2 regions of the Clostridiisalibacter paucivorans DSM 22131 genome follow, and region 2 is predicted to be linked to the other one. Evidence: a T-box and tRNA genes for the amino acid it is inferred to sense, from the RefSeq annotation. Region 2 holds a T-box; the other holds one or more tRNA genes.
What was found. A T-box is a leader RNA that pairs with one kind of tRNA and senses whether it is charged. The one in region 2 lies ahead of ileS (isoleucine--tRNA ligase), so its partner is inferred to be a tRNA-Ile.
Positions count from the first base shown of each region.

Region 1 (11,355 bases), on a different contig from region 2:
ATTTAAAATATCCATATTTAAATATTTATCTTCTATATTATACGAATGCCCTAATACTAACATTTTTAATTTGCTGTTTTCAAACAACTTTCTTGAAAATATATCTTTTGATTTATAAAATTCTTTAATACTGTCTTCATAAGCTTTTAATATTTTAAATGGATTATTAGAAAAATACTTTCCACTATTAAGTACAGCCTTTATCAATGCCTTTTTTCCTTCTCTGATATTGATCTTAGGAGATATAATCGGTGGAATATCTTCTATAGAATGTTTTACCATTTCCGCTATACCTAAAATTTTAGGACATTCAAACTCTCCATCTCCTAAACTTATTATTTTAGGTATAAATAGATAATCAACTTCTTTTTTTATCTGCTGAACATGACCATGATATATCTTTATAGGTAAACATGCCCCTTCTACACAACATTTAACACCATAATCTAAAATATTTTTATTAGTATCAGTTGAAGTAATAACTTGTACTCCTAACATTTCAAAAAAATTTTTCCATATAAAATGGTAATCATAATAATGTAATCCTTTGGGTATCCCTATTTTTTTAATAGTACCCCTCCTAACTATATAATTTTTATACCATTTTTTATTATTGACTGAATTCATCAAAACTATAACTAAATAAATTTAAACATAAAAAAAGACCTTGAAAACAAAGTCTCGGATTATTACCAGATCTATTATCACGATAATAAAAAATAAAAGCTAGTAGTTGATAAGGAAAACCTATAGGATTTTCCTTATCAACTACTAGCTACTAACCACGAACTACTAACTATTTTCTACTCCTTTTTAGAACTACACATATTAGATGATGGACAAGAAGAACAACCACTACATTGACCTTTAGTCCTATTCCTTATATGTTTATTTATAACATATATACTATATCCCGCTATGAGCAAGGTCAGTAACACGGTAACAAAAGTTCCCATAAAATCATCTCCTTAATTGCTCCAAAACAATTTCCAATATCCTAACTTATTAAAATAGTAAAATACCTATTCTATAAACCATAAACGCAACAATCCATGCTACAGCAAACTGATAAACCATAGAAAAAATTGCCCATTTCCAAGAGTTAGTTTCCCTCCTTATAACTGCTATAACAGCTACACAAGGTGTATATAATAAAATAAAAACTAACAGGGCATATGCAGATACACTTGTAAACTCAGGTCCTAAAGCCTTGGCAAATTCTATTACATTGGGCGTCTCTCCTAAACCATATATTATAGATAAATTACTTACTACAACCTCTTTAGCCAGTAATCCCGTTATAAGAGATAGTCCCATCTGCCAAGTACCAAACCCTATAGGTTTAAATATAGGGGCTATAATTTTACCAAACTGAGCCCCAAAACTACTAGCCATATCTGAAGGGCCTGAAATATTAAATCCTAATATAATCCAAAGAATAATTGATGCTGCAAATATAACTGTAGATGCCTTAGTTAAGAACCCTTTCACTTTATCCCAAACATTTATAACTACACCTTTCAATGTAGGCATCCTATATGGGGGAAGTTCCATAAGTAATGCACTGGATTCTCCTCTAAATAATGTCTTTTTAAATATAAGCCCCATAATAATAGCTATAATTATTCCTAATATATATAAAGAAAAAACTACTTTAGATTCATTTCCTGGGAAAAACGCAGATGCAAACAATGTATATACAGGTAGTCTTGCACCACAAGACATAAAAGGATTAATTAAAATTGTAGTCAGTCTATCTTTCTCATCTTCTAAGGTTCTTGTTCCCATAATAGCAGGTACATTGCACCCAAATCCCATTATCATAGGAATAAAGGCCTTTCCATTTAATCCTATCTTCCTCATAGCTTTATCCATTATAAATGCAACTCTAGCCATATAACCACTATCTTCAAGTATTGATATAGCTATAAATAGAAATGCTATATTAGGTAAAAAAGTAAGTACTCCTCCTACACCGCCAATTATTCCATCCACTATTAATGATATTAGCCATGGCGCCACAGACATATTGTTTAATAAATCCGATACATATAAAGTCAAAACTTGACTAAAAAATATATCTATTTTTTCTAGAAAAAATCCTCCTGCAGTAAATGTAAACCAAAATACCCCATACATCATTAATGCAAAAATAGGTAACGCAAAATATCTATTCATCAACACTCTATCTATTTTATCCGATATTGTATCTTCATCTTCGCCTTTTTTGGTTACAACATTAGAAACGATTCCATCTATCAGTTCATATCTCTTATCCGCAACTGTCACATTATTATTCATTCTTCCTGTATATAACTTTTTTAAATCTTTATTATATACAATAGACTCTAAATCTTTATCCCCTTCAAGTATCTTTATAACAATACCTCTAATATTAGAACCACTAAAACTTCCTTCTTTTATAATTTCATTAGATAATTCATCTATATATCTTTCTATATCTTGTCCATAATTAAAATCTTTTGGTTTAAATATCTCTTTGCCTTCTATAAAATCTATCACTTTGTCTAATAATTCATTTATGCCTTTTCCCTTTCTAGCAATCACAGGAATTATAGGCACACCCAATTCTTTTTGCAATAATTGAAAATCTATTTCAATTCCTCTATTTTCAGCTACATCTATCATATTTAATGCAACAATAACAGGTTTACCTAATTCTATTAGTTGTAAAGTCAAATACAAATTTCTAGCTAAATTAGAGCCATCAACTATATTTATTATGACATCAGGATCGCCTTCCATTATATAATCTCTAGCCACCCTTTCTTCCAGTGAAAAAGGCAATAAACTATAAGTTCCTGGCAAATCGACTATATTTAAATTATAATTATTGTACTTTTTTTTACCTTCTTTTCTTTCTACTGTAACTCCTGGCCAGTTTCCCACATATTGTTTCGAACCAGTTAGTTGATTAAACATTGTAGATTTACCGCTATTGGGATTACCTGCAAGTGCTATATTCACTGTTCTATCCAAGTATTATGCCTCCTTAAACTCTAGCCCCTAGTTTATATAATTTCCTCAACTAATATTTTTTCAGACATACCTCTTCCTATGGCTAGCTTTGTATCTCTTAATTTTATAACTACTGCTCCATTTAGATTGTTGGCTACTATCTTAAACTCTACTCCCATTGTTAATCCCATATCTTGAAGCCTTTTTCTAAATTTATGGCCCCATGATATATCTCTTAATATAACTTTTTGACCTGATTTTACAAATGATAGTGGCATATCCATTCCTCCTAAATATGATGATAACGATTATCATTTTCGTACTTTAATACTATCAAATAGTAAAAAAAATGTCAATAAGAATTTAATTTGAACAGGAAAAAATCTGCACTTAAGCAGACTTTTCATATCTATTCATTATCTTTGCAATATCATTCATAATAATTGTTTTTTTAATATTATCAGTGCTGAACTCAATACTACTTTTTAAATATTTATAGAAATCTTCTGGTCCTTCAAAGGGCTTGTCTAATAGTGATAATATCTTTTTCATCCTGGCTTTTCTTTGTATATTAGTCATAGATTTCATATTTCTATCCATGAAATCTATGAAGTTTTCAATATTTTCCTCTAAATAATACTCATCAACTTCTTCTCTATCGTCATAAATCATTAAGACTTCTTCTTCTATATAATAATCATTAAAATATGCCAAGATCTTTTGAACTTCCATTATAATTTGTAATATTTCATCATCTTCATCATTTTCATCATAATATCTTTGTAATAATTCTGTGAAACCATAGTTAGATTGTACAAAATCCTCTTTAATATTGTCTATACTTTTTTCATATTTTTGAAAAAAATCTTTATTATTAGAAAACTTCTTACTTTCATACAAATTCATTAACCCTTTTTGTAAATTAACATAATCTTTAACCTTAAAGGTTTCATTATCAACTTTTAATTCTTCTATTAAAATTATTCTATTTAAAATCATTCCACACTGTCTAATTATACCATAAATCAAATTAATTTCTCCAATAAATTCTTTTATGCTTTGATACCTTTTGCTTATGTAATCAATTGACTTTTCAGGATAATTATCTCTTTTAAAATTTTGAGTATTTCTAAAAAATCGGTCAAATGAACATCCATAATCCTTCCCTAATGTCCCATTAAAAGTAGTTCTATACCTTTTAAGAACTATGTCTACCTCAATCCTACTACTATGCTTAAGTCCGTTAAATATACTTTTTCTAACGATATCATAATATTTATCTCTTGTCATTCTAAATGGTAAGACCTCTATTATATCCTTAATTTTATCATAGAGCATGTCCATATCCTGTGTTAAAAATTTCAAAACATCTTCATAAAATTGATTCAAATTAAATGTATTTTCATAGACAAGATTTTGGTTTCCATGTTTCAATATATCTTCAAGTATATCCTTTATATAATCTAATTCTATAAGATATAGAGAAATAACCTCTATATGATTTATGCATTGAGCTCTTAATCTCTTCAAATTTGATATTTTTTCATGGGAGCTACTTTTTCCATTTACTAAATCTATTTCTTCTTGGACCCTATCTATAAATTCATCTAAATTCTCGTTATCATTTTGCAATTCATCAAGCCTTAAATCCTCCGTATTTCTTATTTCTTGTATCTCTTTATTCATCTCTAGTATTTCTATTTTAGATAATAGATACACATAATCAACTATTTTTTCTTTTTCTAATGCTATTTTATTAATTAACTCTCTACTATTACTTTCTTTGTGTTCACAAGTTTTAGATTGCATAATAAAATCACCCTTTTATTCTAATATAAGTATAGAAATCAGTCTTTATAAGAATCCATAGCCTTTTTTATTCCTCCGATAAATTGTTTATAAGTATCTAGTTCTTCCCTAGGAAGGAATCCTTCTTCATATAATATATTTATCAATGTTCCAAAACTATACATATTGGCATTAAATTTTAAACTACCATTATTAACATTACTAAAATAACTATTTATTTTTTCATTTAAATTATATTCACCTTTTAATCTTTCTAGTCCGTTTCTCAATATATTTTCACATTCTTTATATTTTTTTTGTTTATAATAAATAAATCCTTTATTTAAGTAAAAATTGCTTATAACGTCAGTATCAAGCTCAGAAAGAATATCTCCTTGACTTTCTATATCTATATAATCTTTCAGGGCTTCTTGATATTTTTTGTTTTCCATATATATCTTAGACTTAAGAAATACGACATCAAGTTTTTCTTCCATATCTTTAACTAAATTATACCATTTATCTAACCCTTTTATTATTAATTCCTTATTGTCAAGATGTTTAATAGCCAATTGTAAAATTAATTTAGATTCATTGGCATTCAAATCATCTCTAGCTATAAAATCATCAATCATTTCTTTTGCTAGTTTTAAATTCTGTTTTTCATCAAAGCCACCATACTGTAACAAATAATAGTTAAGACCAGCTATATTCCAATAGTCCTGCTCTTTCAAAGATTTCAATGTACTTATTGGCTCCTCATCGTATAAATGTCTTTCTTCATATGGTATAACTTTAACCATAGATTCATATTCTAATGTGGATATTGCTCTCTTATATAGTAAATCTTTTCTTTCTGTATAAGTTTCAAAATAATCCCCAAAAAACATAAATTTACTATCATAGATACTAGTATTTAGATGAATTTTATTTAAAAATCCATCCTTCAAAAAGTCCATTTCATATACTATTCTTCTCATTATTGTGGCAGCCTCAGCCCTAGTTACCTTTTCTTTAGGCATAAAATTACCATTGCTATAACCTAATATTATTTTATTTTTAGCCATATCTTTTATTTGATCATAATACATATAATTATAATTTAAATCTTTAAACTCTATAGCTTCTTTTTTTAAAGGAGGCATAGTAAAAAAACTAGATAATAATACAGCTTCTTCTCTAGTTATAAATTTATTTGGATAAAATCTATCTCCAGGAAATATATCTTTAAAATTTATATCTTTATTTTGTATATCTATATATTTTTGTAAAGTCTTTATATTTTTGTATGCCCAAAAGGTTTCATCAATATCACTGTAATCTTGAGAATCTAATGATTTGTCATTTGAAATATTTATATTATTATCCATAAATATAGATTTTTCATTGACAGCTCTATACAAAATAGCTGCGAATTCAGCTCTAGTTATATTATTATCAGGCTTAAATGTCCCGTCTTCGTATCCTAAAAACAATTCCATTTCATTACTAGACCACAATATCTCATTTTGGGCCCAATGTCCAAAGATATCAATAAAATAAGTATATGCCCATACACTGTTAATATTAAATATAGATAAAATAAGTATTATAACAGCTAGAACAATTGTTTTATTTTTCATAGATTTATCCCCCTCATAGTCAAAAGCAAACATAATCTCAATATAAAAGCATATTATTATTGTTATAATCTATTATATCTGTCAATTCACCCACATACAATTTAAATATTTATTACAATTTTTCTAATACTTAATATATTTTTCTATTGTTTTAACTTCATCATCATTTATATTGTATAAATTGTAAAAGAAAGTATCTATATAGTATTTGTTTTTATTTATTAAATGATTATACTTGTCTATATTATCTTTATTCATAATTCTTTCATTATATTTTAATATATCTTTCACTTTTTCTTCAACCATATAGCTATCCTTTGTAAATTTTATTTTCAAAGTCTTCAATTTATTAGGATAATATTCATATAATCTTTCGCCAACTTTTTTGCCAACAACTTTAAAATAGAATTCAAATATCTTAGAATTTAGATACCCTAAGATATATTCAATAGAAAAATCTTCTATTCCTTCTTTTACTTTAGCTAAATATACATCTGCACTAGATAATACATTATTATAATCTATTGTAAACCTATTAGCTTCAGCTTTAAAGGGAAATACTATCTTAGGTGATTTGAAGATCTCTATATTTCTTCCCCATTGTATTTCATACCACTTCCTTATATTTCTTTCACATTCTCGCCTTGAAGAAAGTCTATCTTTATATTTTAAAAGTCTTTTAGTTATATTGGGATAGTAATCTATGTTTTTTATAAGGTTAGTATAAATCAAATATTTATTAGTATCTTTCATACCATAACTTAGTATATCGCTATTTTTTATCCATGGCAAAATTACATCTTCTTCTAGACTTTCATTTTCTATATTTTCTTTATACACAACAAATGCCTTATCAAGCCCTGTAATTATGCCTTGACTAAAATTACATATTTGACTAAGGATTGTATCACCTTTTTTTTCTATTTTATCATAAATTTTACTCTCTTTACTAGTTATTAATCTCCACTCTCTATCATTAAGACTTTCATAATTTATCATGAATTTCTTTTTATTTAGTAATTTATCACTTTTTCTATATATATCTATTTTAATTTCATTTCTTTTTTTTTCTTTTTTTACTAACTTAATTATTACTGGGCTTATACCCACATCTTTAAATACTTTTATTCCATTAAAATCAGATATATTTTTTATACAAAATTTTTCTTTTATGTATATTCTTAAATCCCTTGCAGAAGGGGATTCTAAAAAATATCTAGACGTAATAAAAGATAATACCCCATTTTTTTTCAACAAATCAAAACCTTTTTTAAAAAAACAATAAGATATGTCCCCTTTATCTGAATATATATCGCTGTAGTTTTTTTTCAATTGAATTCTATATTGTTTATCTATCTTTTTATGCCCAATATAAGGAGGATTTCCTATGACTAAATCAAACACACATCTATATTTGTTATTAGAATCAATATTCATATTCTCATAAAATCTTTCCAATAAAATATCTACATTAAAGACATTGGGATTAATTTTCTGAACACTATTTAACTTTAATATTAAAGACACTTTAGTCATAAAAACTGCAAATTCATCTATATCTGTTCCCCATAAATTATTTTTAATTATAAAATTTTCGATTCCTTTGTCATATTCCTCAGCTATCTCATGATTCTTTTCTAATATATCTTTTTTATATAAGTTAAATATATTTTTCATTCTTCTAAGTGACTCTAATAAAAAATATCCTCCCCCACATGCAGGATCTATTATTTTATAATAAGGATCTTTAACTATTTTATTTTCATCTATACTATTGTTTACTATTTCTTTAACTATATTAGAAGGGGTATATATCTGCCCCAATACTTTTTTATCTTTTTTAGTCATAATTCCCTGATATATCTCACCTAATAATATATTAGATATATCTTTAGTGGGAATTTTTTTTATATAATTTAGTAATTCATTCTTTGTTTCCAAAGAAATATCTAGATTTGGTAATCCTTTATTGCAATATGAAAATTTATTATTGAATTTAAAACATAAAAGTATATTTCCTATATAATATATTAAGCCCTTCAATGTATTAATATCAAATTCTTTATTCTTCTTTTTTTCTTTTTTTAAAATTTCTATTATTCTATTTGTATGAATCATTTCTTCCATAAACGTGCCTCCCAAGCAAAATCTTTATATACCCATTATATATTAATGCTTATATATTATAAAGAAAACCTGATATCTATCTTATAATTTGTTATAATAATTATTATATTTATTTTAAGGAGTGATTCATTATGGAATATATAACCAAAACATATATGGATAAACTTTATATACCAGCTAAGTTAAAACAAGAATTTTTAAATAAAAAAGTATGCTTTTTTGATATAGAAACTACAGGCTTCAATAGAAATAAAAACTATATAACTATAATTGGCATTGTATATTATAAAAATTCAAAAAAAATTATCAAACAATATTTTGCAGATACTTTAAATGATGAATATCTTTTATTAGAAAAGTTTTTGTGTGATTTTACTAACTTTGATACATATATTTCCTATAATGGAGATTTGTTTGATATCCCTTTTATAAATGCTCGACTAAAAAAATATAATTTTAATTATACAATTTCAAAGCATAAAAGTATTGACATAATAAATATAGTCAAAAAATATAGAGACATTTTAGGGTTAGAAAAATATAGACAAAAAGATATAGAAAAAATGCTTAATATAAACAGAAGTGATAAAATTTCTGGAAAAGATATGGTTAAACTTTATTTCAATTACTTAGAAACTCAAAATAGAGAAACTAAAGATATTATTTTGAAACACAACTTAGATGATATCTATTATCTCCCTGAAATCTTAAAAATATATGATCTTATAAATGATAAGTTGAGATTTGAAATTATATTAAATAATAAAAGCAACATTAATTTTAATATAAAGCAAATAGATGTGATTGACAATTCACTATTTATTGTCGGAACTTCTTCTATTATAAATATCCCAAAACAAATATATTTTTGTGGGAATACAAATTTAGAATGGAACACCAAAGAAGGGAACTTTAAATTTAATATGCTCTTACAAGAAGGTAATCTGTCAACTGGTCAAAAATGTTTTTTCATAAATAAAAATTCTTTTGATTTTACTATAGAATTATTAGACAATAGTAAATATAATGTGCCTGAAAATATTATTATAATAAAAGACAAAAAAAATTATTTTATAGAAAATATTAAAAAAATTATTCATGAAACAATAGTAAATATAATGTAAAAAACTTTGCTGTTAACAGCAAAGTTTTTTATGGTGCCCAGAGGCGGAATCGAACCACCGACACGGGGATTTTCAGTCCCCTGCTCTACCGACTGAGCTATCTGGGCATATTATATACATCTTGGTGGGCTTAGGTGGACTCGAACCACCGACCTCACGCTTATCAGGCGTGCGCTCTAACCTGCTGAGCTATAAGCCCAAAAGTGGTCGGGGTGGCAGGATTTGAACCCGCGGCCCTCTGGTCCCAAACCAGATGCGCTACCAAACTGCGCTACACCCCGACTTTTAAAATGTATATGGTGGGCCTTCAGGGACTCGAACCCCAGACCTACCGGTTATGAGCCGGGCGCTCTAACCAACTGAGAAAACCACGTCCGTCGACTTTTTTTGTCGACTCTTAATATGTTACCACGTTTCTTGTTTATTGTCAACACTTTTTTATCATTATTTTTTTATAATGTCTGTAATGTTTTAACAACGGATATAATAATATCATCTTTACAAATAAGTGTCAAGGACTTTTTATGAGTTTTTCTATAGATATTTTAGCCTTTCTATTTAATTATATTAAATAGAAAAAACTGTAATATCTTATTTAATATATATATAGCAGGAACACCTAAATAAAATTTCTTCTTTCTCAATTTATGCTTATAAATTATCATTCCTATCATTATACCAGAAGCTCCTCCTAAAAATGCCGTAATTATCAAAGTAGATTCTTTTATTCTCCACTCTTGATTCTTTGCTTTTTTCTTGTCTAAAAACATATTTATTATTGCAAATATATTTATAATCAAAAAGTAAAAATAAAATACCCATTGATATAAAGTTATATTTTCAAATATCCCAATTATATATTTCATATATAAACATCTCCAAAATTAATTCAATAAAAAAACTCCTCATCAATCAAGATAGGAGCTTATGGTGCCCAGAGGCGGAATCGAACCACCGACACGGGGATTTTCAGTCCCCTGCTCTACCGACTGAGCTATCTGGGCAAACAAACATATATATTTTGTATAAAATATATGGTGGGCCTTCAGGGACTCGAACCCCAGACCTACCGGTTATGAGCCGGGCGCTCTAACCAACTGAGCTATTATATACATCTTGGTGGGCTTAGGTGGACTCGAACCACCGACCTCACGCTTATCAGGCGTGCGCTCTAACCTGCTGAGCTATAAGCCCAAAAGTGGTCGGGGTGGCAGGATTTGAACCCGCGGCCCTCTGGTCCCAAACCAGATGCGCTACCAAACTGCGCTACACCCCGATATTTATATTGGCAGGGGTAGCAGGACTCGAACCCACGGCGCTTGGTTTTGGAGACCAACGCTCTACCAACTGAGCTATACCCCTGTATAGAATATTTTAGTGGTGGGCCTTCAGGGACTCGAACCCCAGACCTACCGGTTATGAGCCGGGCGCTCTAACCAACTGAGCTAAAGGCCCACTAAAATGGCGGAGAAGGAGGGATTTGAACCCTCGCGCCCCGTAAAGGACCTACTCCCTTAGCAGGGGAGCCTCTTCAGCCACTTGAGTACTTCTCCATAAATTCTTGGCGGAGAGGGTGGGATTCGAACCCACGTGGGCTTACACCCTAACGGTTTTCAAGACCGCCCCGTTATGACCACTTCGGTACCTCTCCCTATATGGTGACCCATCGGCGACTCGAACGCCGGACACCCTGATTAAAAGTCAGGTGCTCTGCC
Region 1 is NZ_JHVL01000004.1:128,121-139,475, forward strand. Features, by position in the region: gene Q326_RS0103105 (acyl-CoA dehydratase activase-related protein) at 1-627, opposite strand, end outside; gene Q326_RS18130 (FeoB-associated Cys-rich membrane protein) at 804-956, opposite strand; gene feoB (ferrous iron transport protein B) at 1,006-3,000, opposite strand; gene Q326_RS0103120 (FeoA family protein) at 3,033-3,257, opposite strand; gene Q326_RS0103125 (hypothetical protein) at 3,370-4,788, opposite strand; gene Q326_RS0103130 (S-layer homology domain-containing protein) at 4,827-6,389, opposite strand; gene Q326_RS16485 (Eco57I restriction-modification methylase domain-containing protein) at 6,513-8,516, opposite strand; gene Q326_RS17825 (ribonuclease H-like domain-containing protein) at 8,648-9,640, shown strand; tRNA gene Q326_RS0103145 (tRNA-Phe) at 9,672-9,747, opposite strand; tRNA gene Q326_RS0103150 (tRNA-Ile) at 9,763-9,839, opposite strand; tRNA gene Q326_RS0103155 (tRNA-Pro) at 9,845-9,921, opposite strand; tRNA gene Q326_RS0103160 (tRNA-Ile) at 9,938-10,010, opposite strand; gene Q326_RS0103165 (DUF1294 domain-containing protein) at 10,195-10,506, opposite strand; tRNA gene Q326_RS0103170 (tRNA-Phe) at 10,569-10,644, opposite strand; tRNA gene Q326_RS0103180 (tRNA-Ile) at 10,758-10,834, opposite strand; tRNA gene Q326_RS0103185 (tRNA-Pro) at 10,840-10,916, opposite strand; tRNA gene Q326_RS0103190 (tRNA-Trp) at 10,927-11,002, opposite strand; tRNA gene Q326_RS0103195 (tRNA-Ile) at 11,019-11,095, opposite strand; tRNA gene Q326_RS0103200 (tRNA-Ser) at 11,103-11,193, opposite strand; tRNA gene Q326_RS0103205 (tRNA-Ser) at 11,203-11,291, opposite strand; tRNA gene Q326_RS0103210 (tRNA-Lys) at 11,297-11,355, opposite strand, start outside.
Region 1: it encodes a tRNA-Ile, which carries the amino acid that the T-box ahead of ileS (isoleucine--tRNA ligase) is inferred to sense. The anticodon was not compared.

Region 2 (11,355 bases):
CCCCTAGATTTAGACATTTTCTTTCCATCTTTATCTAATATAAGATCATTTACCAATACCCTCTTATACGAAGATTTTCCAGTTACAAATGTGGAGATGGCTAAAAGAGAATAGAACCATCCTCTAGTTTGATCTATACCTTCACAGATGAAATCTGCTGGGAATAGTTCATCAAAGTTTTCCTTGTTCTCAAAGGGATAATGGTGTTGTGCAAATGGCATGGATCCACTATCAAACCAACAGTCAATTACATCAGGTACCCTTGTCATAGTTCCTCCACATTTAGAACACTTAATATGGACATCATCCACATATGGTCTATGCAACTCTATACTTTCATCTATATCTTCAACGGCCTTTTCCACAAGTTCTTTCCTTGAGCCTACACTCTCTACATGACCACATTCACATCTCCAAAGATTAAGAGGTGTTCCCCAATATCTACTTCTAGAAATAGCCCAATCATTTAAGTTTTCAAGCCAATTTCCAAATCTCTTTTCTCCCACAAAATCAGGATACCACTCTACTTCATTATTATTCTTTATGAGCTGATCCTTCAACTTAGTCATCTCTATATACCAACTAGGTTTTGCATAGTATAAAAGAGGAGTCTTACATCTCCAACAATGGGGATAATTGTGGGCCATTTTTTCTTTCTTAAATAGCTTATTTTCCTCATATAGCCATTTTATAATCTCGATATCGGCATCCATAACAAACATGCCCTTCCATGGCGTGTCGTTATACTTTCCATCTTCTCCCACAGGCTGTACTACTGGAAGATTATATCTAACTCCTGTATTATAGTCATCCTCACCAAATGCAGGTGCTGTATGAACTATACCTGTTCCATCCTCAGTAGTTACATAATCGGCACATGTTACAAAGAACGCCTTTTTATCTGGTTTAACAAAGGGCATTATTTGATCATATTCTATATATTCCAAATCCTTACCCTTCATTTCTTCCAATACTTTGTACTCTATATCTCCCATTACTTCGTCTGCTAAGTCTTTAGCTACATAATACACCTCATCTTGAGCTGCTATCTTTATATAGTCAACATCAGGATGTACTGTCAATGCCACGTTTGATGCCAAAGTCCATGGAGTAGTAGTCCAAACTAGAAAATATTCATCCTTATCCTTTAATTTGAACTTTGCAGTTACAGTCACAGTCTTTATTTCTTCGTATCCTTGAGCAACCTCATGAGATGCCAATCCAGTACCACATCTAGTACAATAAGGGAGTATCTTATGTCCCTCATACATGAATCCTTCTTTATTGAACTTATCTAAAATCCACCATACAGACTCTATATAGTCATTGTTCAATGTTATATAAGGATTATCCAAATCTATGGCATATGCCATTCTTTCTGTCATCTTTCTCCATAGACCTTCATATTCAAATACAGACTCTCGACATTTCTTGTTAAATTCTGCAAGGCCATAATTCTCTATGTCCTGTTTGTCACTTAATCCAAGCTTTTTCTCCACTTCGATTTCTACAGGAAGTCCATGGGTATCCCATCCTGCTTTTCTCTTAACTTGATAACCCTTCATAGTCTTATATCTACATACTGAATCCTTCAATGTTCTAGCCATAACATGGTGAATACCAGGTCTACCGTTGGCTGTAGGAGGCCCCTCATAAAAAATAAAAGGCTCTTTACCGTCCCTATTTTCTATACTCTTTTGCAAAATATCAATATCATTCCAAAAGTCTGAGATATTTTTTTCGCTTTCACTTATTGAAGAATTATATAATTCTTTAAATTTAGCCAATTTTTTCACCCTTTCTATTTTTAGTTCACAGTTGGCAATTGGTAGTCGGTAGTTGGTAGAGAATTGTAGGTTCTCTTCATTATGCTACCAACTAACGACTGTTCTTCACTCCATAAAATAAAAGTCCCTAAGTCAAAAGACTTAGGGACGAATTAGCCGTGGTACCACCCTGATTACAGGGCAAAATACACCCTGTCTCTCATTGAAATATAACGGATTAACCGTGACATCCTAATTGACCATGCTTTCAGACATCCAGCTCAAGGGTGATCTTCTTAAAGGAATCAGTCATAATCTCTCACCATATAACGATTAATTCTCTGTAAACATCCTCTCTTTAATACTATCCCCATCATAGCAATTAACATATACATTTTGATTAATAATATACCAAATATACTGGTTTTGTCAAGTAAGAATCCTATCCACAACTTCCATTAAATCTTTTCCCACTACATCTGCCTTGTGAAAATTCTTTCCTATTTTGGCCGTTTTACACCCAGCCCTTATTCCTGCTTCTACATCTGTGTTCATATCCCCTATCATCCAACTTCTTTTTAAGTTTATATTATATTTTTTAGAAAGCTTTAATATCATTCCCGGTTGGGGTTTTCTATCATAGGATTTTTTATGATAATAGGGACAATAGGCTATCTCTGTTATCTTGCAATATTGTTTCAATTCATCCAGTAACCTTTTGTGAATTTTTTCTAAATCTTTTTCAGATATGTATCCCAACTCTATTCCACCTTGATTAGTAACCACAAAAAGTTCATAGCCTGCATTTTGCAACTTATTTAGGGCTTCCTTTACATTAGGATATAATACTAAATCCTCTGGACTATTTACAGGTTTCTTATTGTCATTTAACACTCCATCTCTATCTAAAAATATAGCTTCTTTCATAATTCCTTCTCCTTATCTATTTTTTTACCTAATATATATTATACCAATATTTTCAATAAAAATTAAAAAACCCTTTACTTTTTTGAAAATAATGTTTATAATAATACTGTATTAAGTGTATTAGTTGTATTAGTACATTTAGGTCTTTGATGGAGGTGAACATTGTGATTAATATAGATCCCAGTAATAGCAAACCTATATATGAACAAATAGTGGATTCAGTAAAAGAAAATATACTAAAGGGTATACTTCAACCACAGGATAAATTGCCCTCTGTAAGAAATTTGTCTTCTCAATTATTGATAAACCCCAATACAGTAAGCAAGGCTTATAGTGAATTAGAAAGACAGAAGGTTATAGTCACCATTAAGGGAAGAGGCACATATGTATCTAAAGATTATAATCCCAAAATGGAGGAGGATAGGATTGTGCAATTGACTAAAATGATTAAAAAAATTATAGTAGAGGCCCATTATATAGGTATAGATAAGGATAGACTATTGAGTATCATAGATAAAATCTATGGTGAATTGGAGGGAAATTGAAATCATGATACAAATAGAATCATTATATAAAAATATATCCGATAAAGAAATATTAAAAGATATAAATTTAAATGTTAAAAAAGGTACTATTTTGGGATTAATAGGTCCCAATGGCTCTGGTAAAACCACATTGATTAAATGTCTTACTGGTATATATAAAAATGACAAAGGTAATATAAAGATAGACGATGAAACCGTATTTGAGAATGCTAAATTAAAGATGAAAATGGGATACATAGCTGATGAAAACAACTTTTATAAAAATTTCAAAGTCAAAAATTTGATAGATTTTTTTAAGAACGCTTATAGCAATTTTAATATAGAAAGATTCAATGAATTAAATCGTTCCTTTAATATAGATACAAATAAACATATAAAAAATTTATCTAAGGGAATGAAGATGAGGGTATCTATAATGCTAAATTTAAGTGTTATGCCCCATATACTTATAATGGATGAACCCACTTCAGGATTAGATCCTAGAGCAAAGAGAGATGTGCTAAATATGGTTTTAGAAGATGTCGCAGAACGTAAGACCACAGTACTAATATCTTCCCATAACCTAGGAGAACTAGAACGAGTATGCGATGATATAGCTATTATTGATAATGGTCATATAGTGTTTGCCAGTTCTTTAGATAATATGAAAAAGCAGATAAGAAAATTCCAAGTAGTGTTTAGGTCATCTCCACCAGATAATCTTAAGGAATGGCCTGAAGTATTAGATGTATCTCAAATAGGCAGAGTGTTTTATATAGTAACCAATAATTATAGTGTAGATTTTTATAATAAACTGAAAAACACCAATGTAGAATTTATAGAAGAAATTAATTTGAGTTTAGAGGATATGTTTATGTATTCTACAGAGGGAAATTTAGAGGTGCGATAATATTTAGTAGGAGGTAAATTCATGTTAAACAAAGCATTGATTTATAAAGAATGGAAAAGGACCCAATGGTTATTCGCTTCTCTATTGGGATTGACTTTCGTATTAAAAAATTTAAAAATAATCATGAATATTCAGAACTATAAGGAATTTATGCCAGATATTACAAATATAGAAATAGCAAATTTATTTGCCAAGAATGTATTTAATATTTTTGATATTCAATTTTTCATGTTTGGAATACTCATATTTATAGCGGCTTTTTTATTTTATGATTTGAGAAATCAAAACGCTAATTTAATATCATCTATGCCCTTTACAAGGGAAGAAATAATAGTAAATAAGCTATTTTTAGGATTTACAGCTATTATTTCCACCATGCTCATTAGTTTCATATTTATTATTATTTCATATTTTTCTAATTCAGATATCTTAGGTCCATATATAAGCGTGTCACAATTATTTCAATGGTTCCTGATAAATACTCTAACATTCACTGCAGGATTTGCATTTTTTATGGGTATACAAAGTTTAATGGGGAATGTATCGGCGGCAAGTATAATCTCTCCCATAATGCTTTTATTCCCACTTTGGTTTATAGAAATGGGTGAAGAAACTATAGTGCGACTGACATCTATCAATTACAGTGATTTATCACCCTCCAATATAATAGAAAAATTGGTATTCGCATTATATAATACCAGTGAGCACAGTTTTTATTTTAATCCTGAGCACAACATTTTAAGTAAAGATTTAATAATTTATGATAACTTTATGCCTAAATGTATAACATTATTAGTTCTAACTATTGTATTTTCTCTTATATCTATACATATATATAAAAAAAATGCCTTAGAGTTAAATGGCAATTTTACAATGTTCAAACCCTTGGAGAATGTGTTCATAATTGGCTTTTCCATTTCTCTTGCTATGACATTTGCTTTAGTTTTTGCTCCTTATGATATAGTTATAAAAAATTATATTTTTTTAGCAATAGGATTAGCACTGGGATTATTTATTTCTAAGAAAATAGTAGAATCAGTGGGGAGAAGTTAGTAGTTCGTAGTCCGTAGTTCGTAGCTGATGGATGAAATCCATGGGATTTCTTCATTGTGCTACAGACTACATGCTACGGACTAAACTACATTTCTATAACTTCTACATCTGGAGATAATTTATATATTATATCCTTTCTTTCTACTACTATTGTAGTTTTTTTATATAAATTCCTATCTTCCTTTATTGCCTTTAATAAGTCCTTGTTGGGATTAATTGCTATGGGGTTTCCCACCATATTTAGCATAGATAAATCACCTACAGTATCACCATATGAATAGCTATTGTCCAAGTCCACATTGTATTTTTCTACAAATTCGTCTATGGTCTTTTGCTTGTTTTCAGAGTCCCACATCTTAAATATTTCTCCAGTGAAGTTATTATTTTCATCTACAAGATACTTACTACCCCTACACTGGGTTACACCATATTTCCCCGCCATCTTTTCCACTAAAAAGTCTGGACTTCCTGATATAAAAAATATTTGATGCCCCTTAGACTTATGCCATTCTATCTTATTTCTAGTATATTTATATACTTTATCTCCATTTACCTTTATTACCTGACTTGCTATAAAATCTATATAATCTTTATTTATTCCCTTTAATTCTTTTACATAAAATTCCGCTAACTCTTCCAAATAATCTTCGAAATCTCCATATCTCTTTTCCCATTCCGAATATGTGTGTTTTACATTATTATGCCAAATAGCTGGATCTATCATCTCATATTTTATCAATTTTTTGAAATGTTGAATCATTAATGAATTTCTATATAGAGTTCCATCAATATCAAAAAAAGCACTAATTTTAGACAAAATCTTATCCCCTTTCTTTAAATGCCATATAGACTGCATAGGAATCCAATTTTATTATTATATCCCTATTAAAATAATCTACTTCGAAATTTGATATGGCTGATTGTAAGTCTATATTTCTTAATATATGTATAGTACAGTTGTTGTTTCCATTGGAGATATTAAACCTTATAATTATGCCTCTAACCTTTAAAAATTGAAATCTAGATACAATATAGTTTGGCAGTCTATCCATCTCCAAATTTAAAGTTCTATAGTCTATGGGAATAAATAAATCTATATTTCCGTCTTCTTCTGCTATTACCCTTATATCAAAATCACTATATATATGCATATTTCCCTTTATATATTCCATGACAATTTTTAATATACTCCGTTACTATTGAAAAATTCTTTGTATTTCATATCTGTACCCAATATATGTTTTTCTATCCAATCGGCAATAAACATAATAATATCCATAGTTATACCTTTTTGTTGCTCATCTATATCTTTAGCACTTACTTCTTTTATTTTATTCACAAATATTGTATGCTTTTTTTTGTGTTCAGCTAAGTCTTCATATCCATGGGATTCCATTAGTTTTTCTTCATAATCAAAATGATATATAGTATAATTTTTAAGTTCTTCAACTATAGCCATTATTTCATCATAATGATCTATATCATCATTTAATATCATTATATAGTATAGTCTTGAACCTATCTCAAATAATTTTCTATGTTGCTTATCAATCTCTCCCACATTGGTAGTATATTTATCCTTCCACTTAAATAACATATATATCTCCTCCACTCTTTATCTTAATAGTTATAGATATTATAATACTATAGTTAAATAGTTACAACTATATTGAAAAATGAATTAATTCGTAGTTGGTAGTTAGTAACTACCAACTACTAGATACTAACTTTCGTTTTACTACAGACTATATTTGACTATCTTGAAACCACCACATCCTCGTCTAACATATTCCAAATATTATTATCTTCCATACCCAATCTCCATAATGCTACACCTTTTATGCCATAGTCCCATGCCAATTTAATCTTTTCATATATGCTTTGAGCATTTTCAAACCATACTTCATGATAATTACCCTGTTCATCTACATAAGAAAACATAGGTGTTTTAGTATTTTCATCAAACATTATTGTCTTTCCATATTTATCCGCTAAGGCCATTGCACCTTCATAGGTTATATAGCTATTTCTCCCAGTGGTTACATTGAAGTCAAATCCAAATACTGATACAGCAGCCATAATCTTTTCCTTTGGCATTTTTGTTACTGTATAATCCAATACTCTATCCATCCATCCTATGGAAACTACTGGTCCAGGTCCACTGCCAGGCCATCCATGCTCATTGTATAGCATAACTACAAATTCATCTACTGCATCCCCTATGACCTCATAATCAAAGGGATCTGAAAATGGATTAAAGGGTTCATCACTCACCCTGGAAGGTATTGATGCCGATAAATAATATCCCCTCTTTCTCAATGCTTCTCCTAATTCTTGGAATAATTTAGACAAATTATCACTATCTTTTAAATACACATCTTCTATATCTATATTTACACCATCTGCACCATATTTCTCTATTAACTCTATAGTATTGGCTATAAATGCCTGCCTATTCAGTCTATCAGAAACCAATACACTTACTACTTGTTTTGATATATTAGTATCTCCACCACTATAAAGAAGATTGTGGATTACAGGCAATACCTTTATATTATTATTGTGTGCTATATCCACTATCTCTTTTAAATATTCATCAGTGAATTCTCCAAACTTCTCTATTCTAGTAGGATTTTCCAAAGATATTCTAAATAAAAATGGGGCTACTTGAGATATAAGCTGAGGATTATTTACAAAAGACTCATATGAACTGGGTAATGTTGGACCTTCTTCTAAAGTATAATAGCCTAAAATATCTGATATAGGTTTTTCTCCCCCATAGGTTCTAAAATCCACCAATTCTTTATATACCCATCCTTCCCTCCCATCATAGAGTCTCACTTTATACCAGTTATTTGTATCAGAAATCACAGGTAGTAATGCCCCTCTCACCATTTGAGTCATAACGGGGTATGTTGTTGCTGGACCAACCCTTATATTGACCCTCTCCCTATCAACCATTACCTCCGAATATAATGGTATCATAAGCTTCTGTCCAACCATCAGCATGGTATTTGATAAATTATTCAATTTCATTATAGCCTCTATAGTAGTATTATATTTTCTTGCTATTAAATATAAAGTATCTCCCGGTTGAACTGTATAAATGATTTCTTCCATTATTATCATCCCCTCTTAATATAAGTTTTCACTTTATACTATTCATTTGAGAACGATAATGTTTTAGATTTAAAAAACAGTTAGTAACTAATATTAGCTACTAACTGATATGTTATTGATTAAACTATCTACAGACTACACTATATTTTATTCTCTATAAATACATGTAAGGCTTCTGTTGCTTGTACCTCGTCCTTTCCTTCTGCTGCTATAATAAGATTCTTTCCTCTTTCTGCTAACATGGTCAATATTCCCATAAGACTTTTTGCATTGTATATATTTCCATTTTTAATTATTTTGATTTCGCTTCTAAACCTTGATGCTGTTTTTACAAAATAATCTACAGTGGTCGCATCAAAGGCCCTCTTATTTTTTATTATAGCTTCTACCTTATATATAGATACCATCTCCTTATAACTTTGTCCAATAGGTTACAATACTATTCTCCATGCTTACCAGTTATATGTTCTATATTAATTTTTACTACAGTAGTATTTTTTATAGCTCTATCTATGTATTTAATCCCTTTTGCAATATAATCCTTAGAATACTTATTTATTAATCCTATTAATGCATCTCTTTTTTCTTCCCCATCTATTATTTCTGACCTTCCATATACTACTATACTTTCATAATGGGTATCAAACTCCTTTCCTACAATATTATAATCATGAACAACCGTAAAAGAAGTCTTGTCACAGTAGTTCATATTATCAATCTTATGACCTTCTGTTGCACAATGAAAATATATAGAACCATTCATATAAACATAATTTAAAGGTACTCCATAAGGATACCCATTCTCTCCTATGGTACAATATACACCATAGTCTCCATCTTCAAGAAGTTGTTTAGCTTTTTTCTCTTCCATAAGCTTATTTTGTCTTCTCATATTTTTAAACATAGATAATTCTCCTTTTAAAAAATTTATCTTATATGTATATAGTATCAAATTTTTCAAAATCATCAAATGTTTTTTTCTATAAATCTGTATAATTTTTATGCAATATCTCGTCAAATCGACTATATTCTATACAATTCTTTTAATTTTTTTTAAATATTTTTATTGTATTTGGGTATAAATAGACCACGGTCTGGAATATTTTTTGTATATGCATATTTTTCATAATACATTATGACAATTTCAAATTTATTATAGGAGGTTTTTTTATGGCAATTAAAGGTATGATTGAAAAAGCTAGAAGAGAAAAAGAGAAAAGAGAAAGGGCTAAAAATGTAAAAAAAGTTGGAACAGGATTGGCTTTAGGTGCAGCTTTAGGTTCACTTGCAGGTTTATTATTTGCCCCCAAATCAGGTTCAGAAACTAGAAAGGATATAGCCAACAAAACTACAGACACAGTGAAAACTGTCAAAACTACTCTAAAAGACTCTGTCGATAATGCTAAAGAAAAGAGTGCAGTATTAAAGGATAATCTTAAAGGAAAAATGGAAAATATAAAAAATGAAGAAATAATTGAAGGAGAAGAAGACGACATTGTAGAAAAAGACAAGTAATAAATTTAATATTTCCTCGGCATATAGTCGAGGAATTAAATTATTACTAAATTCTAGGAGGTTTTTCATATGTATATAACTTTTCAAATGGAGCATTTATTATTTTTGTTGATATTAGTAGGTATAATATTAGGAATATATTTAATAATGGTTGTAAAAAAAATAAACGATATCTTAAAAAGAACAAATCAGATTATAGAAGATAATGAAAAGGCTATAAATGAAACTATTGATACCGTTCCAGATATAGTTGATAATGCTAAGAATATAACTACAAGTGTAAGAAAAAATATGGACAAGGTTTCAGAAAACGTTCCTGCTATAGTAGATAATGTAAAATCATCTGTAGAAAAGGTAAATTACACTGTAGAAGCAGTGGAAGATGGTGTGACGGATACAGTTACAAAAATCCAAGACACCTCTGATGATATAATTACATATATAAAGATTGTAGTAGAAGTAATCAAAGGTATTACAAAGATTTTTTCTAAAAATAAGTAGTCCGTAATTGGTAGCATGTAGTCCGTAGCAGTCTGTAAAAATCCTGCAGATTTTTTTCATTATGCTACGAACTACCAACTACGAACTTATTACTTAATCTTAACTAATAATTCTCCTGATTTTACTTGTTGTCCTTCTTCAACTAATATAGATTCAATTTCTCCTGAAATAGTTGATTTTACATCAGTCTCCATCTTCATAGCTTCAAGAATTACAAGGGTTTGATTTTCCTCAACCTTATCTCCTTCTTTAACCACTACCTTAGAAACTTTTCCAGGAATTCCTGCACCTATTTCCTTTTCATTGTCAGGATCTGCCATATTAGTAAACTCTCCTACTACCATATCACCTGCTGCTTTATCCTTTATTCTTATTTCTCTTCTATTGCCATTTATATCGAATAATAGATTTCTATATCCTTCTCTATCTACATCTCCTATCTCATGGAGTTTCACTACCAATATTTTTCCTTCTTCTATCTCTATCTCACTAGTCTCTCCTTCAGCTAGACCATGGAAAAATACATCGCTTCCCATCCTACCTAAATCTCCATACTCTTTAATATATTTTAGATAGTCTTCAAATACCTTAGGATATAGTGCATAGCTCAACAAATCTTTTTTCGTAGGCTCCATATTAAATTTCTGTTGTAGATATTCTCTGTCTTTTTCAAACTCTTGTGCTGGTAACAATTCTCCAGGTCTACATGTTATAGGTTTTTCTCCCTTTAAAACAAGTTTTTGTAATTTTTCAGGAAATCCTCCCATTGGTTGACCCATAATTCCTTTGAAATAAGATACTACTGAATCGGGAAATGCCATTCCTTTAGCCTTCTCATATATATTTTCTGGTGTTAAATTATTCTGAACCATGAATATTGCCATATCTCCTACTACCTTTGAAGATGGAGTTACCTTTATGATATCTCCTAGCATTTCATTTACTTTCTTATACATCTCTTTAACTTCTTTAAATCTATGACCTAGTCCAAAGCTCTCAACCTGTGGTTTAAGGTTGGAATATTGCCCCCCTGGAATTT
Region 2 is NZ_JHVL01000008.1:29,147-40,501, reverse strand. Features, by position in the region: gene ileS (isoleucine--tRNA ligase) at 1-1,787, opposite strand, end outside; T-box leader at 1,928-2,152, opposite strand; gene Q326_RS0105100 (D-glycero-alpha-D-manno-heptose-1,7-bisphosphate 7-phosphatase) at 2,196-2,693, opposite strand; gene Q326_RS0105095 (GntR family transcriptional regulator) at 2,858-3,238, shown strand; gene Q326_RS0105090 (ABC transporter ATP-binding protein) at 3,243-4,127, shown strand; gene Q326_RS0105085 (hypothetical protein) at 4,149-5,180, shown strand; gene Q326_RS0105080 (HAD family hydrolase) at 5,266-5,997, opposite strand; gene Q326_RS0105075 (hypothetical protein) at 6,002-6,352, opposite strand; gene Q326_RS0105070 (bacteriohemerythrin) at 6,361-6,777, opposite strand; gene Q326_RS16760 (glycosyl hydrolase family 18 protein) at 6,936-8,300, opposite strand; gene Q326_RS0105060 (HPr family phosphocarrier protein) at 8,441-8,707, opposite strand; gene Q326_RS0105055 (pyridoxamine 5'-phosphate oxidase family protein) at 8,740-9,204, opposite strand; gene Q326_RS16755 (YtxH domain-containing protein) at 9,471-9,815, shown strand; gene Q326_RS0105045 (DUF948 domain-containing protein) at 9,885-10,316, shown strand; gene Q326_RS0105040 (pyruvate carboxylase) at 10,406-11,355, opposite strand, start outside.